DNA from 3 places in the Dehalobacterium formicoaceticum genome. Region 1 is predicted to be linked to each of the others. Evidence: riboswitches for the same ligand, from Rfam matches in the RefSeq annotation. Region 1 holds a riboswitch; each other region holds the start of a gene.
The links. A riboswitch is a leader RNA that binds a small molecule or an ion and turns the genes downstream of it on or off. The one in region 1 is predicted to bind cobalamin.

Region 1 (9,882 bases):
TAATTGACAACAGAATGCTGATGGTGAGCGACAATCCGGAAATCTTAACCTCAGAGACGATTCCTGCTGAAAATGTCACTTTATGGCACCATCCGGTAGTTTCTTCCCAAAACAGCCAGGATCACCGGGTATTTGGCTGGCATATCAATCGTTTGGGCAAGAAACTCAAGCTGGGTATAACAATTGAAAACCTTTCCGAACAAAATGTCATCGAAATAGTTGGCTTGCAAGGAATTAAACGCAACAGTCCTAACGGATGGTCAAATTATGACGTGGGGATTCCCCTCGTAGAAACTATGTTAGGCGGTCAATTACTTAATATTAAGGTAGAAACTCCTCGGGTGCAGCCGGGTGAAACAATTGTACTGCACTCCTTTGAGGTTGAATCGGACCATTTAGTCGGTTTTTTAGACGAGTTTACTGTAAAAAATGTTCAGGGCACAGGTGAAATGAAGTACACAATCCGTACGGTGTTGAGTCAGCAAGAAGACAGTGATCTTGCGGCAATTAAGTCGTTTCCCGTTGCGCTGGATAGGAAAAACCCTCACCCTCGGGGTAATTGGAGCGGTTCAACATTATTAACAAAACTTTCTCCTTATCAGGCGGATAGCGGCGCAGTTGCCTATAGCATTTCAAACGGCATTACAGATAATCTTTTAACACCGGAAAATGCCCTGAACGATCATGGTTCTGTAATCGCGAACTCCGGTCATTACGGAGTTACGTATAAAATTAAAATTCCAGTAATTAACAATACAGGCAAGGAGAAAATTGTCCGCGTGAGCTTTGGGGGCCGGGGCGGTCTTTATGCCGGTGCGGTAAAGACTAATGAAGGAGTATTTATTACTCCGGTACTGGAACCAATGAAAGAAGTGGCAAATGTCCTTGATTATGAAATTCAGGAGGGACAGGGCGTAATTGAGTTGGAAGTGATGCACGCCGGAGGTTCGGCTTTGGCTTTAGGGCTGGAAATCAGTACCTTGAATTAAACATTATTCTATTCCAGGTGAAAGTGTAGGTAAAAAAAGCCCATAATATCTGATATTATGGGCTTTCTGTCTTATTATTTTGACATTAGTTTTTCAACTGAGAAGTTACGATATTGGGGTGGGTACTTTCTGTTTCCCCCATTTCTTCTCGCAGAATAAGAATACCTTCCATGGTTTTAGGGAATCCCACTGTAGGAGCTGCCAGCATAATGGTATGCTCAATTTCCTCACGAGTACATCCGCTTTTGATAGCTTTAATAATGTGCGTTCGCAAAGCATATCGATACTGACAAGCTGTAGATAAGGCTATTTTTATCAGCCAGCGGGCCTTTTCATCCAATGGACCGCCTTTTTGATGTACCAGCCTGCCATAATTCTCGTAAGCATGATAAATATCCCCGTGATTTTCCGTAAAGTACTTTAAATTACTTTCTATAGTATCCATGTATCTAACCTCCAGCAAACTTTATATGAAAATTATTTGCGATAGAAGAAAATATTATGCGCACAAGCTAAATTTTCTTTACCTCTTGACAATGTAGTCTACAAGATGTAAACTAAACACAACAGTCTAGAATTTGTAGACCAAGAAGGAGGAGGATCAAATGGCAGAATTAAAACTGACGGAAATGGAAGCTAAATTTGCCGATATAATTTGGGCGAATGAACCGATCCCATCGGGGGAGTTGGTAAAGCTATGTGAGGCAGAACTGGATTGGAAGAAATCAACCACTTACACCATCTTGAAAAGACTTGCCAAGAAAGGAATTTTTGAAAACAAAAATGGAATCGTATCATCCCACCTCAATAAGGAAGCATTTTATGCTGAGCAGAGCAAACAATTTGTGGAGGAAAAATTTGAGGGTTCTTTGCCTCGGTTTCTGGCAGCATTCACAAGAAATCATAAGCTAAACCATCAGGAAATTGACGAGTTGCAAAAGCTTATCGATGAATATAAGGAGTGATGATCATGGAACAGTTATTTTTGCAGGTTCTGAAGATGAGCATTACCGCCGGTTATGTCGTTCTCTTGGTGATTGCGGCACGGCTGCTGCTCAAAAAAGCACCTAAGATTTTCTCTTATGCTCTTTGGTCCGTGGTGCTGTTCAGGCTGGTATGCCCCTTTTCATTTGAAAGCATCTTCAGTCTGATTCCCGGTCTGATAACCAGGGGTACGGACACACAAACCATATCAACCGGTATGATGCATGCACAGACACCGCCCATGAATAGTGGCAGCACCATCGCTAACCAAACAGTTAATACTACCTTACCTGCATCCATGGCAGGCACCGGTACAAATACACTGCAATCATGGATTTCATTTGGCGATATAGTGTGGATTATTGGCATATTCGTTCTTATTTCATACAATTTATTATCCGTGATCAAGCTGAAAGGCAAATTAAAGTCGGCAAAGCCTGTTTTTCGTAATTTATATGAAACAACCGATATCAAAACCCCCTTTATTTTGGGTATCATCAAGCCCAGGATTTATCTTCCTGAGGGTCTTTCCGAAAATGAAAAAGCCTATATCCTAAAGCACGAAGAAACTCATCTCAAAAGAATGGATCATATTATCAAGCCTTTGGCGTTCTTGGTAGTCTGTGTTCATTGGTTTAACCCTCTTGTTTGGGTTGCTTTCTTCCTCATGAGCGAGGATATGGAATTGTCCTGTGATGAAAGCGTGCTTAAACAAATGGGGGATGGCATTAAAAAGGATTATTCCTCATCCCTTTTATCTCTGGCGGCAGGTCGGCGCTTTGTAGGAGGCTATCCCCTTGCTTTTGGAGAGAACAACACGAGGGGGCGCATTATGAATATTTTAAACTACAAAAAGCCGAGGTTTTGGGTAACCATAGCGGGGATTATTGCTGTGGCGGTGATTGTTGTGGCATTAATGAGTAATCCCCAATCAGAGCAACTTACCATTCAGGATTATGCGGAGCAATTTGTGGAACAGGAAATTGCCGCTTATCCAAGTTATAATATTATCGATAGTAAAATTACCAAGCTTGAAAAGATGACTTCTTTTGATCATTTGCTTTCATCTCCCGTGGAAATATGGCATATTGAATATCGCCTGAAACCAGCGGAACCTGTCGATGTTATGCCCGGAGGCATGAGTACAGATGAGGGATGGATTACCGAAGAACGGGATATGGGGAAACCCCTGCTGGTTTTTTCTTATGAAAAGTCCAGACCAAAGTTTTTGGGCACGATGCTGAGCGGTGAGGGTGATTTTTCAAGACCGGCAGGCCAGGAAACGGCGCTGCGGATCTTTCTGGAAGGGAAAGATCTCCTGCCCCAGGAAACTTACCCGGGAAACCATATGGTGGTAAAATTTCCTCTCTCAACAGGGGAGACCAGTCAGCTCCTATTGTCTCAGCCAATTATGCAAGGGGAAGGTGGAATTTGGTGTGTTGAGCGCTGGATGGATGGAAACGGTACGGTATATCATCCTCTGCCGGATACAGATCTGACGATTAAAGCATATTATCAGGAATTACAAAAGCAAAGTGAAGCTGGAAATCATCCCGATCTATTAGACCCCATGCGCGTTGCTATTGATTTCATCAAACAAGGTCTGGGACAATGGCAGGTAACCATGGATGACCTTGTACCCCAATACGATGCCACGGCAGAGGATTTTTCAGAAACACCGGAAAGTCGTTATATCGGTTTTATTTCAAATTTTGATACCGAAACATACTCTAAACCTTCTTTTCATTTAGATCAAATCGAGTGGCTAACACTTGAGGATACGGAGAGACTGAAGGAACTGAATATTGACCCCAATGATTTGCCCAACGGATACTATATCCACAATCCGAAAAGTTACCCCATGGGTCATCAGGTGACAGACCAAACCGAATACCGAATTATTGACGGGACGGGGGAAGCTAACCATAAACTTGTTTCCCTTGAGGAGTTTGTTCGGCATCTGGATCAATTTAAGGATTTCACACCACCCTTTTGGGTTACAACCAAGGATGGATTTGTCACAAGTATTACGGAACAGTATGTGCCGTAAGCTTGATCGAAACAATATCAATATAAATCGCTCCCTATCTCCTTGATGGGGAGCGGTTTTTTTAACAGATCAGATGCTTATTTCTGACAAGGAGGATGTTTTTCTTTGATTTTTTCTTTCTGCTACCTTTGGGACTTTGGTGGAACTGTGCCAGCGAGATTAGGAATTATAAATTAGGATTGAATTTCTTGTGGTCTTCTGGTAAAATGATTTTATAGTTGAATTTAATAAATTGTTCTTAGGTGCCCCGACATGGGGAGAATAGGAAATCCGGTTATAATCCGGTACGGACCCACCACTGTAGAGACGAGTCTACGCTAATCCACTGGCATGTGCTGGGAAGGGGCGTTCAGGACGTTTGAGTCTGAGTCAGGAGACCTGCCTAAGAATAAAAAAGTCTTTCCAGGGTAACGGAAAGCGGCGGCGATGAAGGCAAAGTCCCGACCACAATAACCATTGTGGCGGGACTTTATTTTTTTTTACTTTCAGAAAGTATAAATTTTAAGGTTGAAAGTATAAGTGCAACTAAGGCTTCCGCCAGCGCCAGAGGCTTGGCGCAAGCCAAGATTTCTAATTAAATAATGAACTTGAAGGAAATTAGGAGATGATGATAATGAATAACACTATGAAATTACACGGTTTAGAAAATCTTAAAAAAGCCAATGGACAAGAGCTTGAGGCGGCATTGCAGGAGTTGATCCATGGGATTGAAGAATTGGATCAGGAAGCGATGCTTGCGATGCAAAAACGTGTGGATGCCAAGATTAAGCCCACCGGAAGTTTGGGTATTCTGGAGGATATTGCTCAACAGCTTGCCGGAATTCAACGCACTTCACAACCCACCATTAAAGGGAAAGCAGTTCTATTGATGGCCGGAGATCATGGTGTAGTAGCTGAGGGTGTCAGTGCAGCACCTCAAGAAATTACGGCTCAAATGTTCTATAGCTATTTTGGCGGTGGTGGAGGTATCAATGTCTTAGCTCGTAATGGGGGAGCGGATGTAATCTGTACCGACATTGGCATTGCCGGCCCCTTGGATCCCCCGGAACTCATGGAAAACCGGATCAAAAACGGTACGAACAATATGTTGCATGGTCCGGCGATGACTCCGGAGGAGGCTCTTCAGGCCATTCTTACCGGTGCCAAAATTGCTGCCCAAGCTATCGATTCAGGAGTAAATCTCTTGGCAACAGGAGAGGTAGGTATCGGGAATACCACGCCCAGTTCGGCCCTGATTTCCGTATTTACCGGTCAGCCGGTGGAAAGGGTTACTGGATCCGGCACCGGCATAAAGGATGCAGCTCTAGAGCATAAACAAGAGGTCATTAAACAAGCGATTAAGATTAATCAACCGGATCCTGACAATCCATTGGATACGATGGCAAAGGTGGGAGGACTGGAGCACGCTGCCCTCACAGGTGCTATTTTGGAGGCTGCCTACCAACATGTGCCAATTATATTAGATGGGATTATTGCAGCATCAGCAGCCCTTACGGCTGTCAAATTTGCGCCCCTTGCCAAGAATTATATGATTACTTCCCATAGTTCGGAGGAAGAAGGACAAACGGTGGCTCTTGAACATCTTGGTTTCAAGCCCAGACTTTATTTTAATATGAGACTGGGAGAAGGTACCGGTGCTGCTCTAATGTTCCCCATGGTAGATGCCGCTCTGAAGATTGCTGACGAAATGGCCACCTTTGATACGGCCGGTGTTAGCACCGGAGAGTTTTTAACCAGATAATCATTTTGTTAATCCCAAAAGAGTTTTGATGTAGATAAATTTACTATTTAGGTGTATAATTTAACTTGATACTTTCGGCCGATTGGTCAAGGTGCGAAGGCACTATTCTAAAGACGATTCTTTGTTAATTAGACAAGAGAAGCGTCTTTCATTTTACATTTAAGCTTTAAAATTATAATAAAAATGAGGAAGATTATGGATAATAAGAAATTAGCTGATTTGCTATTCCCCAAGATAACGAGATCAATTACTGATTATGAAACTGTATTTCCGGAGAGAAATTTAAGTGAGGACGCAAAAGTCACCCGATTAGCACCAAGTCCCACCGGTTTTATTCACCTGGGGAATCTTTACGGTGCTTTTGTTGATGAACGATTGGCCCATCAAAGTAATGGAGTATTTATGCTGCGCATCGAGGATACCGACGATAAACGGCAAGTAGAAGGCGCCGTGGAAACTATTATTTCCTCCTTGGAATTCTTTGATTTAAAGTTTGATGAAGGGGCCGGCATTGACGGGGAAAAAGGGAGCTACGGACCATATTTTCAAAGCAAAAGAGCAGAACTTTATCAGACGGCAGCAAAGCACTTAGTGGAGATGGGCAGGGCCTACCCATGTTTTTGTTCCGAAGAAGAATTGGAAGAAATCAGGAAACAGCAGATGGCTGAAAATGTTAACACCGGATACTATGGTAAATGGGCTCGGGATCGCAATTTATCCTTGGAGGAGATCCAGGTTCATTTAGCAAACCAGGAGCGTTTTGTTCTGCGCTTAAAATCCATGGGGATTCTGGAACAAACCTTTGAAATTGAGGATGCCATCAGAGGGTACCTTTCCATGCCGGTCAATGATCAGGATGTGGTAATTTTGAAAGCCAACGGCATTCCCACTTATCACTTCGCCCATGTGGTCGACGATCACTTTATGCGCGTGACCCATGTGGTGCGGGGAGAAGAGTGGCTTTCAACCTTACCGATTCATTATGAGTTATTTACGACTTTAGGTTGGGAATTTCCAGTATATTGTCATACCGCACACTTAATGAAAATCGATGAGGGAATTAAGAGAAAGCTCTCGAAGAGAAAAGACCCGGAATTGGGCTTAGAGTATTACATGAAATTAGGATATCATCCGGCGGCAGTGCGAGAGTATCTGATGACGATATTGAATTCCAATTTCGAGGAGTGGAGAATTGAAAATCCGGACAGTGATATTGATGAATTTCATTTCACTTTAAATAAAATGAGTAATTCCGGTGCTTTATTTGATTTAGGTAAACTTAATGATATCAGCAAGAATGTTTTAGTGAATATTTATGCGCAAGAAATCTTTGATTTTCTGGTTAAATGGGGGCAGGCATATCGCCGGGAAATCGTTGATTTGCTTTTGGAACATCAGGCTGCGGTGCTGCAATTGTTGGATGTGGGCCGGGATGATCCTGTTAAACCCCGAAAAGATCTGATTTATTGTGAACAAATATTTGACTTTATCAGCTATTTCTTTGACGAATACTTTCAGATCGTCGACCCCTATCCGGAAAACATCGATGAAGAGGAAGTCAAAAAAATACTGAAAGCGTACCTGTCTACCTATGACCACAGTGACGAACAAAGCCAATGGTTTGACAAAATAAGAACCATCGCCACAGAAAATGGTTACGCGGCAAAACCCAAGGACTTTAAGAAGCATCCGGATCAATATAAAGGACATGTGGGTGATGTCAGTACGGTAATTCGTATTGCCATTGTTGGCCGCACTTCTTCGCCGGATGTTTGGGCCTTGCAGCAGATTATGGGAGCAGATAAAGTACAGCAGCGAATTAAATCTGCAGCAGAATAAGTAAGCCATGGCAGAGGGCTTTGGCGATTCATCCAAAATTCATAGTGAAAAGAGGAAAATTATGCTTTTACCCCTTAGTCAAATACCCGAACTGAGTCCCAATCGTCAAGCCTTTTCCTTCATTCATGAATTTATATCCCGCAGTGAACAGCTAAACGTCAAGGTTGACCGCATTAATGGAGCAACGGTCATCGATTGCGGTGTTCATGTCCGGGGAGGTTTGGAAGCGGGCATCTTGTTTTCTAAGGTTTGCTTAGGCGGTTTGGCCCGGGTCAAATTATGTTGGAGTGATTTCCGGGGGCTAAAGTTCCCCGGAGTGGAAGTATTCACTGATCATCCGATCCGTGCCTGCATGGCTTCTCAGTATGCCGGCTGGCCAATTAAAAGCGGAAAATATTTGTTCATGGGTTCCGGACCCGCGTGTGCCATTGTCCATCGAGGAAGCCTCTTTAAAATGCTGGGCTACCAGGATCACTCCGAAATTGCCATCCTCTGCCTGGAAAGCAACAGACTTCCTCACGGAGATGTCATTGAACAGATTGCCGAATCATGCGGCTGCGAAACGAAAAATCTCTACATTTTGGTGGCTCCCACTACCTCTCTTGTGGGCACGGTGCAGGTGGCTGCCCGGGCCTTGGAGACAGGATTGTTTAAACTAAGAAGAATAGGCTACGATCTGGGGAAAATCATCTCCGGAGGTGCTGTTTGTCCCGTTTCACCTGTGGCCTCCAGTACCCTGAATGGGTTAGGGCGTACCAATGATGCCATCTCATATGGTTCCACGGTTCATTATCATATCCATGATGATGATGAAACCTTAGCACAAGTGGTGCAGCAGGTTCCATCCTGTGCCGCTCCGGAATATGGGCGTACCTACCTGGAAATTGATAAAAGCCATGATAATTTCTTTAATCTCAGTCCGGATCAGTTTAATCCTGCGGAGGTGTGGTTATCTAATCTGGACAGCGGAAATTCATTTCGGGCAGGGGAGATTCGGCCGGATATTTTAGCCCGGTCTTTTGGGTTAAAATCATAAGGTTAGAATTGTTTTGCTAGACGCGGTCATTTCTATTTTTTTCTATATAGATATCAAGTGCCTTGATTCCCCTTGTGGCCAACTTAACAAATAAAACGAAAGCGTATATACCTAATCCTAAGATTGTAAGATAAATGATTAAAAAGAAACTGGTTGCATTCATAAATATCAAATCCTCCTTGATTAAGATTATTATTTAGAGAAAACTTAGCTTAAGCCTTAGCTGCACTTGTACTTTTAAACCTTAAAAGTCTATACATTTCGAAAGTAAAATAAAACGCCGCAACATAGCATTGTTCCGGCGTTTTTCTGATGCTTTTTTATTCCGCTTCGGGCAGAAGGGAAAATTCCATCTCCCGGTTTTCCCAATTGCGCAGACGAACTCGGTATCCGTTGTATTTTTGGACATAGGTGGGTAAGAGGGGTACCTTTCCGTAGCCATAAGGACTGTTAATAATATAAGTTGGCACAGCCAGACCGGAAGTGAATCCCCGTAATTTTTTGAGGATTTCCATGCCTTCATCTACCGTTGTGATAAAATGCTTGGTGCCTTTCACGGCTTTGGCATGAAAGATATAATAGGGACGCACCCTGATTTTTAACAGTTCCTGATTCATTTTTTTCATAACATGCGGATCATTGTTAACCCCTTTCAGAAGAACTGCCTGGTTACCCAAAATCACACCGGCTTCCACCAGCAGATCACATGCTTTCTTGCTTTCCGGAGTGATCTCCCTGGGATGGTTGAACTGGGTATTGATATAAATGGGAGGATGTTTCTTAAGCACGGCGCACAGTTCCGGTGTAATGCGCTGAGGCAGTGTCACTGGAGTGCGGGTACCGATGCGTTTAATCTCCACATGACTTATTTGATCCAGCTCAGAAAGGAGCCAATCCAATTGACTGTCACTTAAGAGCAGAGCATCTCCGCCAGTAATTAATACATCACGGATTTCAGGATTTTCCCTGATATAATCTAAGGCTGCCTGCAAGTTTTCTTTGGTCTGGTTTTTATCCACCTCACCAATGTTGCGGCGTCTTTGGCAATGGCGGCAATACATGCCGCACTGATTGGTCACATTAATGATCAAACGGTCCGAATAACGCCGGGTAATGCAAGGGGCCGGAGAGGTGAACTCCTCTGCCATCGGATCGTCATAGCCTAGTTCATCTAATTCCTCAATAGAGGGCACCGACTGGCGCATAATGGGGTCCTCCAGGGAAAACGGTCTGATCAGGGAGA
Region 2 (9,882 bases), 580 kb from region 1:
AGAGAGAAAAACCGGTCCCCCCAACCACAAGCCGAGCCTTTGGTAAAAGAGCTGATACCAAACGCACGGTTACGATAAAAGGAGGGATCAGGGAACTGGTTTTGTTGGCTAAAGGGTCGATGTTTCTTAGTGATAAACCTACCAGATCCGGCTGAAAGTCTAAGAGCCGTTCCTTCAAAGCTCCAAATTGATCCGCCTCTAAATTCATATCCAGAAGTCCCACATCATAGCCGGCTTTTTTAAGGTAAGTCGCCAGGCTCACAATGCCGATAGGATAAACTCTTTCTTGGGTCACACTCTCCACAGAGGGGGTTTGTACCAATAATATTCGCATCCTGCTCACTCCAATAATAAAATTGCAAAATATTTTACATAGTAATCATCAGGCGACAAGGGTTTTAAAGAGATCCCCGCTCTCTTTACCGTCTCATAGACATCAATCCCGGATGCTTCCATGGAAGGCCGGGCACTTTGAGTATTCTTACATCCTTCTGTACCGCCGCATTCTGCACAGATGGAGCAGGGGCCTGCCCAAAGAGCGAAAGCTCGATAATACCCATCATAAAAAGCTGCTTTCTCCGCCTTTAGTACCTGGCGCTGAAAGTCTCCGGTGGGTGGTTCACCTTCAATCAAAATACAGGTGGTATAATCTTGAAGCATCTCTCTTGTTTGTTGGGGAGATGGGCTGTTGGGAGGACAGTGGGGCGCACCGAAATTACTGCAACCGTAATTGCAGTGCCAATTCACCCAATTGGGTATATGAATGATTTCAGTGGAGACCACCGAAGCTTTGCGAAAACCCAGGTGCTCTATTTTAGCTGCCAGTTGGCCCTTTTTGTTCAAAGACAGGGCTTTTAATCGATCTTCATTTTTAGCGCCAAATATCAATGAGGTATCCGATGACAAGGGCACCATCTCCGTCACAGCAAGCCCCAGTTCCTGTAGTTGTTCTCTGATCCAATGAATGCTAAACACCTTTCCATTAAAGGTATTAACAAACATATTAAGATCAAAAAGAGCCGCTTTTTCATGACCGTGCTCAAAAAAGAAATCATGAATGAGCAAATACCCCTCCGGTTTCAGACAAGCTGCCGCCCTCTTTAATATCAGAGAAATTTCCTCTTCCCCATAAGCATGCACAATATTTGAAAGGATCACTAAATCAAATTGACCCTCCTCAACCGGCCAGGACTCCAAAATATTGGCCGGAAAGTATTTGATCCGCTCCCCAAACTTACCTGATAATTGTTCCTGGGCATAAACCAAAACAGCATCCAGGTCCAAAAGTGTCGCCTGGGATTCTGGATATGTTTCCAGAAAGGCGGCAGCAATAGACCCTGTGCCCGCGCCAACATCTAAAATATTACCTGTGAGAGACAGATCCCGGAAAAATGGTAAAATTTCCTCGGCCTTATTACGGGCAACAGAGCCCATGGCAGAACTGTACCAACGGTTCCTTTCCTCCAGTTCCGTCAGATCATCTTCGACGGGGGAGTATACTACTCTCGTCCCTTCCAGAAGACAGTCTTTCAGACTGCGCCAATTATCAAAAATATGTTTGCGCCACAGGATGGAATCACCCTGGTAGTCCTCCCTGCCCCTGACCAGATACTTAGCTGCCATTTGACCGTTATAATAAGTTGAACCATTCGCTGAAACTAAGCCCAGGGCACATAAAGCCTTCATAAATCGTTTTAATCCTGACTCATTTAATTCCGTGCCCTGAACTAATTCTTCCAGTGTCTTCCCCACCGGTTCCAAGGATGAAAAAATGTCCATTTCCACAGCCGTAAAAAGAACTTCTGAAAACCAGTAACCGGTAGCCAGATCCTCAAGATATTGAGGATTGTTCTCCTGGGGATCATGTTTCATAAAATCCAGCTTTTTCATCTTTTATTCACCTTCTTTACTGTACCGGACTGGCCACGCCGGAATCTTGATAAGTCAGCATCTTGCACATGGCCTGGGCGGCTGATTCCACAATATTCATCGCTAATGCTGCCCCGCTTCCTTCTCCCAAACGCAGGTTCATGTTCAGAATCGGCTTCAGTCCCAGCTCCTCCAGCATAAACCGGTGCCCATACTCCATGGATTGATGGGCGGCAATCATGTAATCAACAGCATCAGGGGCGATGTCCTTAGCGAGAAGTGCTCCGGCGGAAGAAATAAATCCATCAATCAATATGGGTATCCGGTAATAGGCCGCGCCCAGAATCAACCCGGCGATGCCTCCGATTTCAAAGCCCCCAACCTTGGACAAAACATCAATGGCATCCTTCCCGTCAGGTTGGTTCACGGTAAGAGCCTTTTCAATCACCCGGACTTTGTGGGCCAGCGCCTCATCACTTAGTCCGGTACCTCTGCCTGTTACCTGAGCTGCCGGACGCCCGGTCAATGATGCCAATACCGCACTGCTGGGTGTCGTGTTACCGATCCCCATATCACCGGTAGCCAGCAGTTCCACCTCGTCTGCCGCCAGATTGCCCGCAATCTCAATACCGGTTTCCAGAGCCCGGATTGCCTGCTCCCGGGTCATCGCTGCTTCCCTGGCAATATTACGGGTCCCGGGGGCGATCTTATAAGATTGAATTTTTCCATCCTGCACCAAGAAGCTTAAATCCGCTGCTACACCCATATCAACCACGGTAACCCCGGCCTCGGCAACTTCCGCCAAGACATTAACAGAGGCTCCGCCCATGACAAAATTATTGATCATTTGAGGTGTTACCTCCTGAGAACACAAGCTGATTCCTTCCTCGACCACTCCGTGATCTCCCGCCATGGTAACCACCATTTTCTTCCTCACAGAAGGTTTTAATGTTTCCTGAATTCCGGACAGCTGTTCCGCCAGATCCAGCAAATCCCCCAAGCTCCCCAGGGGAATAGCCAATTGGTCAATATGCCTTCTGGCTTTTTCCCGCCATATTTTATCAACGGGTTTAATATTTGCTATTGCTTCCTGAAGCTTTACACCCATGTTTTCCCCTCCCCCATCATTTAAAAATATATTATGAAAATTTATCAAAGATCACCAGCATCAAGAGCAGAAGCACCTCAACACATTCGTTTACCGCACCTAATGTATCTCCGGTAACCCCGCCGATCTTTTTTAGAAAATAATTATTCAGGACCAAGATCGATAACACCACAAATCCCAAAAGCAGCACAGCCTGAAATTTTAATAAATAAACACTAAGAACCACCGGAAAAAACAAGCTGATTAAGACTTCCCGGTACCCAACATAATTTGTAAAGGAAGCGGTTCCTCCATCTTTTCGCGCATAAGGATACCAAGCTGCGCCCAATACCTGGGACCAACGGCCGAAAACGGTTGCCAGCACCAGGGTCCACTCCTGCATCTCCTGGGGCATTTCCCCCAATAACATCAACCGACCCAGAAAAAAAATCATAGCCGCCATCACACCGTGGGATCCTACCCTGCTGTCTTTCATAATTTCCAGGATCCGCTCCCGGGGTCTGCCGCTGAAAACCCCATCAGCTGTATCCATTAATCCGTCCCCATGGAGATTTCCTGTTAAAATAATGAGAAAAACCACCGCAAAGAAATTACTCACAGGAAGGGAAAAAATATGAGCCAGCAAAAAATGTACACCTACGGCACAGCCTCCCAAAATCAGTCCAATAAGGGAAAAGAAGGCCATAGACTGGGCTACCAATTTTTCATCGAACTGGGTGTGAATCTTTACGGGAATTCCTGTCAGAAACTGAAGTGCAACCAAAAATTTCACACCAATCACACCAATTCACCTGCAATTACCTTCTTGATTTACTTGCCACACTTTAAACAAATCCTAACCAGGCAGCACCATTGAAACAGGCCGCCGGGGACATGGGTCTACAAGGAATGTCCCCGCCAGCCAAATCCCTGAACAAAAACGTTAATGTTAAAGAGAATGATTGGATCCCAGCCCAAAATATTCTGCCGCAACCTGAGCGGCACATTCTGACCCGCATACCCCGCATATTTGGTCAAAATCCGCATCCTGAGCTGCAGCCTTGATCTTATCCGGATACAAAGCCAACTCAATTTGCCGGTCTAAATCACGATTGACTCGGGCCTTGGCCATTGCCAGATCTCTTTGCCAGGCCTTTTTATTACCTCGGGAAATATCCGCAATGTGTGCGCCCATTCTCGTGGCGATGACACCGGTTCGCACATCTTCTTCAATGGGCAGTCCCAGGTGTTCCGCCGGGGTTAAGTAACATAAAAAGTCTGCCCCGCAAGATCCGATCAAAGCTCCTCCAATAGCTCCGGTAATATGGTCGTAACCAGGGGCAATATCAGTAGCAAGGGTACCTAAAATATAATAAGGAGCATTGTTACACAGGCTTTTTTGTACTCTCATCGTCGCATCCACATGATTGAGAGGAACGTGGCCTGGTCCTTCCACCATGACCTGCACACCGGCCTCCTGAGCTCGTTGCACCAGTTGGCCCTGAATGATCATTCCTTCCAATTGGGCTCCATCCAGGGAATCGGCAATGCATCCCGGACGGATGGCATCTCCCAGGCTTAATGTCACATCATAAGCCTTCATAATCTCCAGTACCCGGTCATATTGGGCATATAGAGGATTTTCTTTTTGGTTGTGCAGCATCCAACCGGTGAGGAAGGAACCCCCTCTGCTTACTACCTGAGTCACTCTGCCGGTAGTCTGCATTCTCTTGATCACATCAAAATTAAGGGCACAATGAATAGCCATAAAATCCATACCATCCGCTGCCTGTCTTTCAATGACTTCAAAAATTTCATCTTCTTTCATATCGACCACACTGCCGTACTTTTCGATGGCTTCAATCCCTGCCTGATAAATGGTAGTGCAGCCCACGGCAACATGGGCTAAAGAAAGGGTCTGATGCCGCATCCCGTCAATATCGCTTCCTGTACTTAAATCCATAAAACTGTTACATCCTGCTTCTTCTGCCGCAGCCAGTTTTTTCGCTTCCAGCTCCATGTCATCACAGTCGCTGGATGTACCGATTAAAGCATTGACCTTAATGCTCATGCCCTCACCAATGCCGCATACTTTAAATTCTTTCCGTTTTTTATTCTTAGGAATAACAATTGTTCCCCCGGCAACTCCCTGCCTTACAAATTCTGGGGTTACTCCCTCATCAAGAGCTACTTTTTCCATTTCCTCGGTAATAATTCCGGCACGTGCTTTTAAAACCTGAGTCATTTTATCCACCCCTTCTTTTTTAACAGCTATGTTTTTCTATCTTCAAATACTTAGCGATAATTTCCATGGCGCAATATTTGCCGCACATGGCACATCCTGTGGATTCGCCGCTATTCCGGGTTTTTCTGATTTCCGCAGCTCTTACAGGATCAATTGATAATTCCAATTGCTTCTTCCAGTCTAAACTTTTCCGCGCCATGGACATGTCCAAATCCCATTGATAGTCCTCTTTTCTTCCTTTTGCCAAATCCCCGGCATGGGCAGCAATACGGGCGGCAATCACACCTTCATGAACCTGTTGTGCGTCAGGTAACCCAATATGCTCCGCCGGTGTGACATAGCAGAGAAATTCTGCGCCGGCCCAAGTACTGATCGCCCCCCCGATGGCAGCGTTTATGTGATCATAGCCCACTCCGATATCCGTAAGCAGCGGTCCAAAAACAAAATAAGGAGCGCCTTTACACAGGCTTTTCTGTAAGGTAACTGTTGCTTTGACATGATCTAAGGGCATATGTCCCGGTCCTTTGATCATAATTTGCACCCCTGCCGCGCGGGCGCGGCGCACTAATTCCCCCAGAACTACCAGTTCCTGAACCTGAGCGCCATCCAGGGAATCTGCCAAACATCCAGGCCGCATCCCATCCGCCAAGCTAAGGGTGACATCATATTTTTTTGCAATTTCCAGCACCCGATCATATTGCTCATATAAAGGGTTTTCCCGTTGGTTAGCGATCATCCAGCCGATAAGGTGGGAGCCTCCATAACTTACCAGGGGATCTACCCGTCCCTCACTTTTTGCCCGTTCCACAATATCCATGGTGGTCCCGCAATGCATCGCTAAGAAATCAACGCCATCCGCGGCATGTCGTTCAATCACCTCAAACATTTCCTCAACATCCATTTTCACCGAGGAACCGTACTTTTGGCTCGCCTCAACCATGGCCTGATAAATGGGGAGTGTCCCCACCGGCACAGAAGCTGAGGAAAGTGTTTCTTTTCTCATACCATCCATATCACCACCGGCACTTAAATCCATAATGGCATCTGTTCCGGCTTTTAAAGCAGTTTCGATTTTCTCTTTTTCCTTGCTGTGAGAAGTGTCCTTTCCGTGGAGGCCGATACTGGCACTCACTTTCGTCCGAAGGCCTTTGCCGATGCCTAAAGGAGTGATATTTTTACGGTTGATATTAGAGGGAATCACGATATTGCCTTCTGCCATTCCCTGCCTGATAAATTCCGGAGTCACCCCTTCCCGGACTGCTACCTGCTCCATTTCCGAAGTAATTGTTCCATTCAAAGCACTTGTTAATAAAGTCATTTTTATCCTCCTCTACCTTAGTCAGTTCATTTATTTAGAACTAATCTCTTTAATTAAATTACCCGGACTTGCTCTTCCCTCCCTTCGAAATCAGATCTTGTCGTATCTTTTCAGTCAGGTTAAAAAGAAAAAATCCACAACCTGATCGGTGTGAATTTTCCATCATTCCCACGCTCCATCTCTTTTAAGACGAAGAGCACATCTTTCAGGCAGGTCTCCTGGCTTCCGGATTACCATCCACAGCTCCCTTCCCGCCTGCTTTACCTTTTAGGCAACAAACGGTGGTTATGAGCCGGACTACCGGTTACAGTGGCGGGACCGCCCGGGACTTGCACCCGGTTCCCTATTCTCCCTTCTGGGCACCTGAAAATAGCTTATATTATTTTTATTTATAAACCCTTAGAGCAAAGACGATTTTTGTAAAGCACCATAAACGCGTTTAGTAAGAAATCCTGCCACAATGGTCGCCACCAAAGTGGTAATAGAGGAAGAAACTAAGGCTACCTTCCAGTCTAAATTAACAACGAAAATCAAACCCAGCATGACACAAAAGTTACCGGTTACATTACAGGCGATCATTGCCAAATAATGATGGCTTAATTTCTCCATTGATAACTCCCTGGCAACCAATGAATACATAATGGATCCAATGGTATTGGCAAACAGGAAGAAAAATGCCAAGGGTGAGTAGGCAGTAGCCATGGCGATGATTGCTTCTAATAATCCGGCAATAATCCCGGCAGGTTGTTTGTACATTAAAACAATGAGACCGGTAAAAAATGACCAACATGTTCCATTAAACAGTAATAAAGTAGGATCTAAAATACCGTCGATACGCCCTGTCACTTGCATCATGATTAAAAATACAATTCCTACAATGACACTGCCCACTAAAGCTTTGGTGTCTGTTCTAAATAAACTTTCTTTCATGTGATCCTCTCCCTGCATAGATGTATTTTAGCTTGCAAATGGTGCCATTTTGTATAAAGAACTAAGGATCATGATTAAAAATATGCCGCTGATTAAAACCCGGTCATATGTTTTTATCTCAATATTTGAGGCAAATGTACGGGTTTTACTCTGTCCGTAACCCCGTAAGTCCATGGCCAGGGCGATTTCTGTGGAACGCCTCACCGCTCGGTATAAAAAAGGCAGAAATGTGGGAATTATTGCCTTGATTTTGTCCCAGACCTTTTCCATTTTTAGACCTCTGATACTCTGGCTTTCAATAATCGACAGATATTCAGCCTTCATCAAAGGTAAGAAACGAACACCCAGTCCCACCAGCATGGCAAACCGATAAGGGACTTTAAACTTCATCAGCATCAAGGTGAATTCCGTCGGTGAAGCAGAAGTTAAAAACTGCATGCTGGCAAAAACAATTACAGTTGTTCTCAACATACCAAGAACTGTGAGGGGGATGGCTTCACTGTAGATCTTAATCATACCCCATTGATAAAGGAGCATACCTTCCCGGCAGAATAGCAGCTGAAGAATCAGCATCTGCAGTCCTAAAAGCAACATGATTGCAATCATCACCCGATATTGTTTCAATGAACCCTTTAAGATCAAGGAAACAGTCATGCCCACACATAAAACAACGATAAGTTGAAAGGGTGTTTCACAGATTAAAGCGAAAAGAATCATCAGCCCGTACCAGGCTAACTTTGTGCGGGGATCCAATTTATCGTTCAGTTTTTGTTTCGTTTTTTCCATTGATTCATAAGCAACAGACGATATCTCCATTTTTTAACCTCCTCGCTCTTCGTCCCGGTTGTTAAATGAAATAATATTTCCAAAATCCAAATCAATGTCGATTAAAGGTTTAAGATGTTCCTTCAGTTTACTCGTTGAGATATCCAGTTGAAGCCGATGGTTATACATGGCCACGATGCGGTTGGAGTAGTTTTGGGCCATGGTCAAATCATGGGTAATGAGCAGGACTGTCTTTCCCAGCCTCGATAAATCAGCTAGTTTATCCATAATCATATATCCTTGATTTTCGTCAAGACCCGAGGTCGGTTCATCAGCGATAATCAGTTCCGGATCGCTGACCAGAACAGATGCCAAGGCTAAGAGCTGACGCTGACCGCGGCTTAAACGTTGAGGATGCAAATCCTTATATTTTAAAAGACCCACGAATTCTAGACTCTCATCAATTTTTCTGTCCATCACCTCCTTTTTTTCGCCCCTCAGTTTCAAGGAAAACCCAACCTCTTCCCGCAAGGAACTGGCAAAAATCTGATAGTCAGGGTTTTGAAATAAAAATCCGATCCGGGAACGGATCTTATTTAGATTTTCCTTGATTAAGGATTCATGAAAAACATCAATGGTACCTTTAGTGGGCAGTAATAAACCAACGATCATTTTTGCTAATGTTGATTTTCCGGAACCGTTTAAACCGATCACCGCTAAAAAATCCCCCTGATAAATCTTTAAATTGACATCCTCACAGCCTGTGTAATTGTTTGGATACCGGTAAGATGCATTTTTGATATTGACAACAACCTCCTTTTCCTGACGGTGTTGATGATTTTTGCCCCGCACAACGCTCTTATTTTGAAATCGTTTTTTTAGTTCCTCATTTCGTTCTTTCAAATATTCCTCAGGGAAATATTCCCTGACGATTTCCCCTTCTTCCATATAGAAAACTCTGTTGGCATAGGTAATAACTTCTTCGATGCGATCCATCACCAAAACAATGGTCAGATCTCGGGTTTTATTTAAGTGTCCCAATCTTTGATAAAGCTCATAGCGGCCGCGGGGATCCAATTCGGCCGTAGGCTGATCAAGAATCAGCATCGGGGCACGGAGGGCCAAAACACCTGCCAAAACTACCCGTTGAGCCTGCCCTCCTGAAAGAGACGCGGTCTGTCTGTTTTCAAAGCCTCGAAGCCCCACAAATTCCAAGGTATCTTTCACAATCTCATCGATTTGTTCCATCGGTAATTCCATGTTGCCCAGTCCAAAAGAAACATCATCGTAAACATCCAAACTAATCAGTTGATTCTGAGGTTCCTGCATCATATACCCCACATACCGGGACATTTGATTAAGACTTACGTCTTTAATATCCTGACCCATCAGGGTCACTTTTCCCTCCAGCTCCCCTTGATGGTAATGGGGAATTGCCCCTGTGATCGTGTGGAGAAGAACGGATTTTCCTGATGCCACACCACCGGTAATGACAATAAAATCCCCTTTATTAATCTTAAAATCAATGTTCTTCAGGGCAGTATTGGCTGTTTGGGGGAAGAAAAGCTTTTCAATTTTGATCTGAGCGATGGTTTCCATGGCGACAGCTCCTATATATGCATAATGGAAAAAATATTAGAAAATAAAAAAAGTTCCAGCTTGTAATAA
Region 3 (9,882 bases), 1.5 Mb from region 1:
ATTAGCATGGATGGTTCTATCAGTGAGGAGATCATCCCCTCTCTGCTGCTGCCCATTCCTCCAAAGGTGCTGCCAGTATCTAATCCTGCCAGCATAATAAAAAACCTGGTCAGGACGAAAATGTAAATTAGCATAATACCATCTCCGGGAAAGGAGGTAGGGGTAACCATAGTGGAAACGGGCACCAACAATGCTGCTGCCAGGGCAGTTGCAAAAACTAAATAAGGCGTGACATGATATATCCAGGATGATGTCTGAGAAATAACAACACTTTTTTTAAGTAATTTATATAGGTCAAAATACATCTGAAGAATGGGGGCACCTGTTCTCTTTTGTGTTAAGGCTTTTATTTTCTTGATAATGCCATTCACTAAAGGTGCCAGAAGTACAATCATCATAATTTGAATTGTAAAATAAATAAAGTTTCCCATGTTTGCTGCTCCTTTTTCCTACCATCAAACCTAAAATCATAGGTTTACACAAGCTGGTTATATAATAACAAGGCTAAGGTGGTGATTAAAATATACAAAAGATACATATGAATGCTTCCTGTTTGAATGGAGAGCCTAGTTTTAATGGAAAACTTGTTCATGATCAGGATGATCGGGTAATACAAGTATTTCTCAAAAATGGATTCGGTACTTACCTGATATTTTTGGGAAAGAGGGAAATAAGGTGAAGTCCCTTCTCCTGTTTTCAGTTCCCGACCAGGTCGATATAGAATTTTAAAAACAATTCTTAAGGGTTTGGAAAACCCGGTAGCACTGTATTGCATTCTGGGGGTTAATTCCTTGAATCCACAATCCCAAGTGTTATATTTTCTTTCCCGGTACTTTCCTCCCAGGATTCTTACCATAACCAGGCTGATAAGGATGAGGATTAATAAGGCAAGAAAAAAAGCCCATGGGGTGATGCTGTTACCTTCCACTTGTAAGGGCAGGTAGGCCATCAGCCATCCTCCTTGAAGATGATCAGTGACAGAGAGGCCGGTGAAGGACAAACCTACTTTGTCCACGATCCTTAAGAGAAAAAGAGGGAAAATGCCCAGTACCAGACAAATCATAGCAAGAAGACCCATCCCCAAAAGCATGGGCATGGGGACCTCTTTCGCCTCTGCTGCTTGGGTGCTGCGGGCAAGACCTAAAAAAGAGATGCCGAAAAGCTTGACAAAGCACACCGCGGCTAATGCTCCGCATAAAGCCAGAGCAGCTGCGGCGAGAAGATACAGCATATTGACGCCGGCATGTCCCAGATCAATATTGATAAATAAGGACTGATACGTAAGCCATTCGCTGACAAAGCCGTTAAAAGGCACGATGGCGGAGATAGCAAGAGAAAAACATAGTATAAAAACAGAAGTTGCCGGCATGTTTTTGATTAAACCGCCTAAATTATTAATATCTTTGGTGTGGGTGGTGTATTGGATTGCGCCCGCTCCCAGAAAAAGACCGCATTTAAACAACATATGGTTAAAGGTATGGAAAAGAGCTGCCATAAGCCCTATACAAGCAACAAATAAATTATGCTGGGCAAATGCGATAAAACTAACCCCTAAACCAATGAGAATAATACCGATATTTTCGATACTGCTAAAAGCAAGAAGTCGTTTGATGTCATGCTCAATGAGGGCATAAGCAATCCCTAATACAGCGGATATCACACCGAGGCAGAGGATTAATATGCCCCACCAGCTATGTTGGATGTTTAGGTATAAAAGCACAAAGCGGATCAGGCCATAAATGGCGGTCTTAATCATGATCCCTGACATTAAGGCTGATACATTGCTTGAGGACGCCGGATGGGCATAAGGCAGCCAAATATGCAGGGGAATCATCCCGGCTTTAGTTCCGAAGCCAACGAGGAGCAATAAAAAGATGATATTTTTTGCTGCTGCCGGTATGACAGCAGAACTCCCCAAGATATCGAAGGATCCGGTGTAGCGGAACATAATCATAAAGGCAATTAATAAAAAAGTGGCTCCGATATGGGTCATAATAATGTAGAGGGTGCCTGCTTTTTGATTTTCTTCTTTCTCAGATTCAAAAACTACGAGAAAATAAGAGAGGAGTGACATAATTTCCCAGGCGATAAAGAAAAAAATTGTATTTCCAGCAGTCATAACCAAGAACATGGATAAAATAAAAGAAGCATAAAGAAAATTAAAAAGACCGATAGGCCTTTTTCCGTAGTAGTGGGTGTTATAGCCTAAGGAATAGAGGGATACAGCAAGTACCAAGACAGATAAACCCAGCACAAAAAAACTTGTCAGATCATCGATAATAAGATCGAGAGCAATGAGGGGAATGGAGGTGCTAAAATGAACCAGCCTTAATATCTCATGATCAGATATCATATATCCTAAGGAAGCCAGGATACCAAGGAATGCTCCTGCAATACAAAGAAGATTAGCAAGAATATTGCATATTTTATGTTTTTTTCTTAATAAAAGAGAAAAAAAAGCAGCTGCTATGTAGAATAAAATATTTGAAAGGAATAAATTATCAGGCTGCAGGATAAACATGAAGCAGAAACCTCCTATGTTATGTATAAGCACAAATGATGACCTTTAAATTGAATTGAACTAATGGGCTGACACACCATGTTTTAGAGTAACACTTCTTAATATGTTCGTCAACATCCCTTTTGGATGATAATGCTCTTATCAAAAGCCGGAGTAAGGTGACGCCGGATGCTAACCATAGTCTGAAATGGAGGTTTATGTTAAAATATAGTATGATTCCATCACTATAAAGTTAGAATTATTGATACGAAAAGGAAGGAGATCTATGAATATAAAAGATTTGACTACCCTGGTGGAAAGCAGGCAGGAACAAATTGTCTCTGATATGGTGGCCATGAGTTCCATTCCAGCCATTAATCCCCAAAACAACGGCACAGGTGAATATGAACGCTGCCAATGGATTTTAGGGGTATTAAAGGAGCACCATGTCTCCTTTGAAGTTATCGAAGTGGCTGATGATCAGGTTCAGGAGGGGCAAAGGTTAAATATTATTGCCAAAATTCCCGGTACGGAAAATAAGGCAAAAACTCTATGGTTTATCGCCCATACGGACACCGTCTCTCCTGGTGATTTGAAAGCTTGGCATACCGATCCCTTTAAACCGGAAATAAAAGACGGGCGTATTTATGGTTTGGGTGTGGAGGATAACGGACAAGGAATCATTTCCATTCTTCATACCTGTCTGGTGATGCAGGAACAAGGAATCCGGGCTAAATGCAATATCGGTTTTATTTTTGCCGCTGATGAGGAAACGGGCAGCGATTTTGGCCTGAAAGAGTTGATCAGGAGGAAGGTTTTCTCAGCCGAGGATGAAGCCATTGTGCCCGATGCCGGATCTCCGGACGGAACCTTTATCGAAATTGCCGAAAAATCCATTGCCTGGCTGAAATTTACAGTAATGGGGAAACAAACTCATGGCTCCATGCCCCATTTAGGGATCAATGCCGGCTCGGTGGGTGCCCATTTGGCTGTGGAACTGGAAGATACCTTAAAGGAACTTTATGCGGATCATGACGAACTTTTTGATCCTCCTTACTCCACTTTTGAACTGACCCAGAAATTTTCCAATGTGGAAAGTCCGAATATAATTCCAGGAGAAGATGTTTTTGTCATGGATATGAGGGTTTTGCCAAAATTCAAACTGGCGGAGCTGGCAGATCATATTAATAAAACCATTGCCCGCTATGAGTATCGTGAAAAGGTACGTATCCGCTATGAATTTTTACAGAAAGTGGATGCTCCGGTACCCACTGCTCAGGATGCTTTGGTGGTGCAAAATCTTAAGGCTGCTCTGGCCGAAAGGAGCATTCAGGCTTATTGCGGAGGTATTGGCGGAGGAACATGTGCGGCCATGCTCCGGGCAGAAAATATTCCCGCCGTGGTTTGGTCCACAATTAATGAATTAGCCCATCAACCCAATGAATATACAGAAATAAAAAATATCATGCAGGATACCCTTGTTTTTTTAACAACTATTTCAAAATATTGCTAAAAGAAAAGAAAAGCAGGGGAAATCCTGCTTTTCTTACGTTAAAACTTGGCTAAAACTCGGCATTTTTCGGGGTTCGGGGGAAAGAAATCACATCCCGGATATTGGTCATGCCGGTAAGGTACATGATTGCCCTTTCAAAACCAAGGCCGAAACCGGCATGAGGGGTACCCCCGTATTTTCTGGTGTCCAAATACCACCAATAATCCTGGTGATTTAAACCCAGCTGGGACATTCTGTTTTCCAGGATCTCCAAGCGTTCTTCTCTTTGGCTGCCGCCAATAATTTCTCCTACCCCGGGAACCAGCAAATCCATAGCCGCCACTGTTTTCTCATCATCATTGAGCCGCATATAAAAAGCTTTAATTTCTTTGGGGTAATCTGTGACAAAAACCGGCTTTTTGAAAATTTGCTCTGTTAAGGCCCGCTCTTGTTCCGTATGTAAATCCTGGCCCCATGCCACCGGATACTCAAATTTGATCCCTGATTTTTGCAATAATTGGATCGCTTCTGTATAAGTGATCCGAGCGAAATCAGCATTCAAGACCTGCTCTAAACGATCCGACAGAGCTTTATCAATGAAACTGTTAAAGAAGGCCATTTCATCCGGGAGATTCTCCAGCATCTCCCGGATGAAATATTTCAGGAGTTCCTCTGCAAGATGCATGTTATCCTTGAGATCGGCAAAAGCCATTTCCGGTTCGATCATCCAAAACTCCGCCGCATGCCTGGCCGTATTTGAGTTCTCTGCCCGAAAGGTGGGGCCGAAAGTATAAACATTTTTAAAGGCCATGCTATAGGTCTCTACCGCCAATTGTCCGCTCACAGTTAAGTTGGTTTCCTTGCCAAAAAAGTCTTCGCCAAAGTCCAACTGTCCCTGGGGGTTTTTAGGCAGCTGCTCATAATCCAAAGTAGAAACTCGAAACATTTCCCCCGCCCCCTCACAGTCGCTGCCGGTAATAATGGGCGTGTGCACGTAGACAAAGCCTTTTTCCTGAAAAAATTTATGGATGGCAAAGGCAAGTGTTGACCGGAGACGGAAAACAGCAGAAAAGGTATTGGTTCTTGGCCGTAAATGGGCAATGGTTCTCAGGTATTCAAAGGAATGCCTTTTTTTCTGCAAGGGATAATCAGGCTCAGAAAGTCCGATTATTTCGATGACGCTTGCTTTTAATTCAAAGAGCTGTTTGGCGCCCAAGGATTTTACCAAGGTACCCTCCACATGAAGGGCTGAGCTTAGGGTTAATTTAGCAACTTCCTGAAAGTTATTTAAATTTTCATCAAAAACAATTTGAAGGTTGTTAAAAAATGTACCGTCATTTATTTCGATAAAACCGAAGTTTTTAGATACCCTAAGGGTTCTTACCCAACCCTCAACACTGATTGTTTGATTTAAAAAAAGATCCGGTTCCCGATATAAGTCTTTAATCGATATTTTATTCATCATCCCGCTCCTCTTTATCAAATTCCAAGACTCCCACTTCTATAAGTGGGAGCTCCTATTTTCACTTCAGGTGGGGTAGATTCCCCATCTGAAGCCCCGATGTTCAGCTTTAGCTGAACGAGTTCACTTTTTCGATCCTCTCACGTTTACTTGAATTATACCCTAATTTTAGAGAATTTACCTTGCTGCTTTAAAAACATCAAAAACTTGTCATTTGATTTCTTCATAATAACAATCAGCTCCTGCAATTATTTTCTTTTCTTATGAAGAAATTTTTGTTAAAATGGATAAAATAAAATATCAAGGGTTAAAGCACTACAATATATTATGAAAAGGGGCTTCGATCATGAATCTTGTATATCAAGGAAAAACCAAAGATGTTTATGCTTTAGAAGACGGAAATTATCTTTTAAAATTTAAGGATGATGTAACCGGTGTGAATGGTGTTTTTGATCCCGGAGCCAATACTGTAGGGCTTTCTATGGAAGGGGCCGGAAAAGCCGGGCTTCGTCTGACGAAATTCTTTTTTGAAAAATTAAATCAAATGGGCATCCCGACTCATTTCATTGATGCCGATTTAGATCAAGTAACTATGACTGTGAAAAAGGCCGCCCCTTTTGGTAAAGGCTTGGAGGTAATCTGTCGTTTTCGGGCGGTGGGCAGCTTTTTGCGCCGTTATGAAATGTATGCTGAGGACGGACAAGCCTTGGATGCTTTGGTCGAAGTGACTCTTAAGGATGATGATCGAAACGATCCTCCGATTTCAAAGGATGCCTTAGATATGCTGGGTATTTTATCAAAAGAGGAATATGAAATTCTCAAGGATCTTACCAAACAGATTGGTAATATTGTCAAAGATGAATTGGCCAAAAAAGGGCTGGAATTATATGATATAAAATTTGAATTTGGCCGGGTGGGAGAAGATCATCATATTGCCCTGATTGATGAAATATCCGGTGGTAATATGCGTGCCTATCGCAATAATACCCGCGTTGAACCCCTGGAATTGACAAAAATCATGGTTCAAGAGGACTAAGATTTATAATGATATGGAATAATTAAAGCAGGTATTTCAATATAGAAAGCAATTTGCTATTTCATTTAAATAAATATATGATATAATTTATCCGATAGCTAACCGTCGCTAAAACTCCCACTTCTCCAAGTGGGAGATAAGCGGCGCTAAGCTCCTGGATAACGATTTCTAAGCATCAGATGGAGTAAAAACTCCACCTGATGCCAAGAACTCTGTTTATATGCTATTGTTAATAATCTTTTAGGTGCCTGAAAAGGAGAATAGGGAAACCGGTGCAATTCCGGTGCGGACCCGCTGCTGTAATCGGAGACAAATCCCTGTAATGCCACTGCACGGATCGTTGTGGGAAGGTAGGGAGGAGAATGAACCGAAAGCCAGAAGACCTGCCTAAAAGTCGGATGCTGCCTGGGGAAGGGCGCAGAATGATTATTTTGGATTGGCTTGCGGGTGCTATCCTTAGCTTACAGCTAAGGGTTTTTTTATACTTTCTGAAAGTACAAGCGCAAGCCAGGTTTTCTTATGATAAAAAGGGGGAAGAATCATGAATAAAGCATTAATTATTATTAGCCACGGCAGCAGATCTCAAGATGCAGTGAATGCCTTTAATCAAATTGTCGAATTGGTTCGAGCTAAGGGTGGTTTCGATCAGGTGGCTGGAGCAGCTATGGAGCATAACGAACCTACTATTCCCCAGGCTATTGCCCAGGTAACAGAAACCGGCGTGCAAGAAATAATTTTTGCCCCATACTTTTTATATGAGGGGATTCATATCAAGGAAGATATTCCTCATATGCTTAATGAAATTGCACCCGATTATCCGGATGTAACCTTTAAATTGGCCAAACCTCTTGGTCCGGAATCGGTATTGGCGGACATTCTCTTTGAACGGGCTCTTGCCGTAAAGTAGTTTCTATTTTGCTAAACTACCTAACAAAAACTATGAGGAAAAGAGTGTACTAAATGGATATTGTTGTTGTCGGAGTGAGTTATAAGAATACACCGATTGAAGTTAGAGAGAAGCTTGCTTTTACAAAGAAGAAATTTGAAAAAGCTTATGACCGGCTTAGTTTGATTTTGGATGAATCGGTCATTCTTTCTACCTGTAATCGCAGCGAGATTTATGGAGTGTATTCAGACATGCCCCAGGCAATAGAACAAATTAAAGATTTTTTCTGCCTTTTTCATGGGTTGGAAAAGGGGACTCTGGATCAATATTTTTATGTCAAAGAAAATATGGACTGTGTTACCCATCTTTTTCAGGTGACCGCCGGTTTAGACTCTCAGGTTTTAGGGGAAGATCAGATTTTAGGACAGGTAAAATCAGCCCATCAAAGAGCTTTGGAATTACATATGTCGGGGCGGGTATTAAACAGACTTTTTCGGGATGGCATTACCAATGGTAAAAAAGTGCGCCTGGAAACAAAAATATCCCAAAATCCCACTTCGATCAGTTATCTGGCGATTCAATACTTGGAAAAATCTTTATCCGATTATCAAGAGCGCAATGTACTGCTAATTGGCGCGGGGAAAATGAACCGCTTAGCCTTGACTTACCTGAAAGACATGGGTTTTTCCCGCATCCTGGTAGCCAATCGCACTTATGAAGCGGCTCGATCTTTAAAGGAAGTTTATCCGGACATCGAAATCATTCTTTTTGATGAAATTGAAGATTATCTTTTCATCTGTGATGTTGTGATCAGCTCTACAGCAGCACCTCACCTGGTAATCAAAAGAGAAGAGATTGTGGGCTATAAAAAAGGCAGTATTTATCTTGATCTGGCGGTGCCCCGTGATATCGACCCCAGGGTAGGGGAATTAATAGGCATTACCTTAGTTGATTTGGATGCATTAGAAAAAATCCAAACCGAAAACCAGGAGAAAAGGCGGCAGGCCGGGGAGAAAGCGCGCTTTTTGATTGAAGAAGCGGTAGATGAGTTTGATCAGTGGCTGCAATGTATCCCATTGTTTCCTGCGATTAAACAAATTGAAAGCTATCATGAACATGTCTTAAATAAAGAAATGCCCAATTTAATTGACCGATTGAAAAATACGGAAGATGAGGCTAAAATGGCCGTCATTTTAAAAGGGTTTGTCAAAAAGATTTATTCCCCGCCCATGGTCAGATTAAAACAATTTTCTGTCCTGGAAAACAAGGAAGATCTGACAGAGATTTTAGAGACTCTGTATAAGGAGGAGTCTGTGTAATTTGGGAAACTATTATCCTTTGATGGTTGATCTAAGTAAGATGAGGTGCCTCGTTGTAGGAGGCGGGGCAGTTGCGCTGCGCAAGACTCTGACCCTTAAAGAGACAGGGGCAGATATCACCTTAATCAGTCCGGAAATTATGGCTCCATTGGTTCAATTGGCAGACGCAGGGGAAATTAATTTGATCAGGAGGCCTTATCAAAAAGGGGATCTTGAAGGCTTTCATTTGGTTTATGTCGCCATCAATGATAAAAAGGTGAGTGAGGAGATCAGCCGGGAAGCATTAGATACTGGGGTATTTTTTAATATTGCGGACCAGCCTGCTGCCGGTAATTTCATTGTGCCCTCTAAGATTCAACGGGGTGATCTGGTACTCTCTTTTTCTACCAATGGCAAAAGCCCAATATTATCCAAGAAGATTCGTCAAGAATTGGAGGAGCGTTATGGAGCAGAGTATGAGGAATTTCTCCAATTGTTGGGGCGGGAACGAGTTTGGGCACTTCGGGAAATAGAACAAATCGATCAAAGGAAAGCATATTTTAAAGCTTTGGTCTACTCCACCCTTCCGGAATTGTTAAAGGCCGGAAAAACAGCGGAGGTTCTGCGGCAAATCGCAGAAATTCGTGAAAAAACATTGTCCAAAGAAATAGGAGGAACAGGTAATGACAAATAAATACCATACTGCATATTTGGTAGGGGCCGGCCCGGGAGACTATAAATTAATCACATTGAAAGCTGTCGAATGCTTAAAAAAAGCGGATGTGGTGATCTATGACCGTTTGGCGAATAAAAAACTTTTAGATTTTGCCAAAGAGGGCAGCGAATTTATTTATGTGGGCAAGGCCAGCAGCTGTCATGCCCTTCCTCAAGATCAGATTAATAAACTCATCGTAAAAAAGGCTAAAGAAGGAAAAACTGTTGTCCGATTAAAGGGGGGAGACCCTTATCTTTTTGGCAGAGGCGGAGAAGAAGCGGAAGAATTGCGCCAGGAAGGAATTCCTTTTGAGATCGTACCGGGAATTACCTCGGCCATATCTGTGCCAGCTTATGCGGGGATTCCTGTGACCCATCGTGATTTTGTTTCTTCTGTACATATTATTACCGGACATGAACGACCGGAAAAAAATGTTTCCAGTGTTGATTACCAGGTGCTGGCGCAACTGAAGGGTACATTGATTTTCTTAATG

Region 2: it holds a riboswitch for cobalamin, as region 1 does, so the genes downstream of both, thiC (phosphomethylpyrimidine synthase ThiC) here and cobT (nicotinate-nucleotide--dimethylbenzimidazole phosphoribosyltransferase) in region 1, are expected to answer to the same signal.
Region 3: it holds a riboswitch for cobalamin, as region 1 does, so the genes downstream of both, CEQ75_RS17790 (sirohydrochlorin chelatase) here and cobT (nicotinate-nucleotide--dimethylbenzimidazole phosphoribosyltransferase) in region 1, are expected to answer to the same signal.

Annotation. Positions count from the first base shown of each region.
Region 1 covers NZ_CP022121.1:1,353,790-1,363,671, forward strand. Annotated here, with positions in the region: gene CEQ75_RS06730 (copper amine oxidase N-terminal domain-containing protein) at 1-989, shown strand, start outside; gene CEQ75_RS06735 (carboxymuconolactone decarboxylase family protein) at 1,075-1,434, opposite strand; gene CEQ75_RS06740 (BlaI/MecI/CopY family transcriptional regulator) at 1,595-1,954, shown strand; gene CEQ75_RS06745 (M56 family metallopeptidase) at 1,960-4,023, shown strand; cobalamin riboswitch at 4,247-4,423, shown strand; gene cobT (nicotinate-nucleotide--dimethylbenzimidazole phosphoribosyltransferase) at 4,637-5,764, shown strand; gene gltX (glutamate--tRNA ligase) at 5,960-7,603, shown strand; gene mch (methenyltetrahydromethanopterin cyclohydrolase) at 7,611-8,639, shown strand; gene eam (glutamate 2,3-aminomutase) at 8,960-9,882, opposite strand, start outside.
Region 2 covers NZ_CP022121.1:776,408-786,289, reverse strand. Annotated here, with positions in the region: gene bzaD (B12 lower ligand biosynthesis radical SAM protein BzaD) at 1-334, opposite strand, end outside; gene CEQ75_RS03905 (DUF2284 domain-containing protein) at 340-1,890, opposite strand; gene cobT (nicotinate-nucleotide--dimethylbenzimidazole phosphoribosyltransferase) at 1,907-2,977, opposite strand; gene cobS (adenosylcobinamide-GDP ribazoletransferase) at 3,009-3,758, opposite strand; gene bzaB (B12 lower ligand biosynthesis ThiC-like protein BzaB) at 3,906-5,201, opposite strand; gene thiC (phosphomethylpyrimidine synthase ThiC) at 5,221-6,519, opposite strand; cobalamin riboswitch at 6,711-6,901, opposite strand; gene CEQ75_RS03880 (hypothetical protein) at 6,919-7,449, opposite strand; gene CEQ75_RS03875 (energy-coupling factor transporter transmembrane component T family protein) at 7,477-8,265, opposite strand; gene CEQ75_RS03870 (ABC transporter ATP-binding protein) at 8,269-9,813, opposite strand.
Region 3 covers NZ_CP022121.1:3,665,912-3,675,793, reverse strand. Annotated here, with positions in the region: gene CEQ75_RS17815 (respiratory chain complex I subunit 1 family protein) at 1-431, opposite strand, end outside; gene CEQ75_RS17810 (proton-conducting transporter transmembrane domain-containing protein) at 476-2,521, opposite strand; gene CEQ75_RS17805 (M20 family metallo-hydrolase) at 2,787-4,013, shown strand; gene asnS (asparagine--tRNA ligase) at 4,063-5,454, opposite strand; gene CEQ75_RS17795 (phosphoribosylaminoimidazolesuccinocarboxamide synthase) at 5,801-6,490, shown strand; cobalamin riboswitch at 6,716-6,895, shown strand; gene CEQ75_RS17790 (sirohydrochlorin chelatase) at 7,032-7,397, shown strand; gene hemA (glutamyl-tRNA reductase) at 7,451-8,695, shown strand; gene CEQ75_RS17780 (precorrin-2 dehydrogenase/sirohydrochlorin ferrochelatase family protein) at 8,697-9,368, shown strand; gene cobA (uroporphyrinogen-III C-methyltransferase) at 9,358-9,882, shown strand, end outside.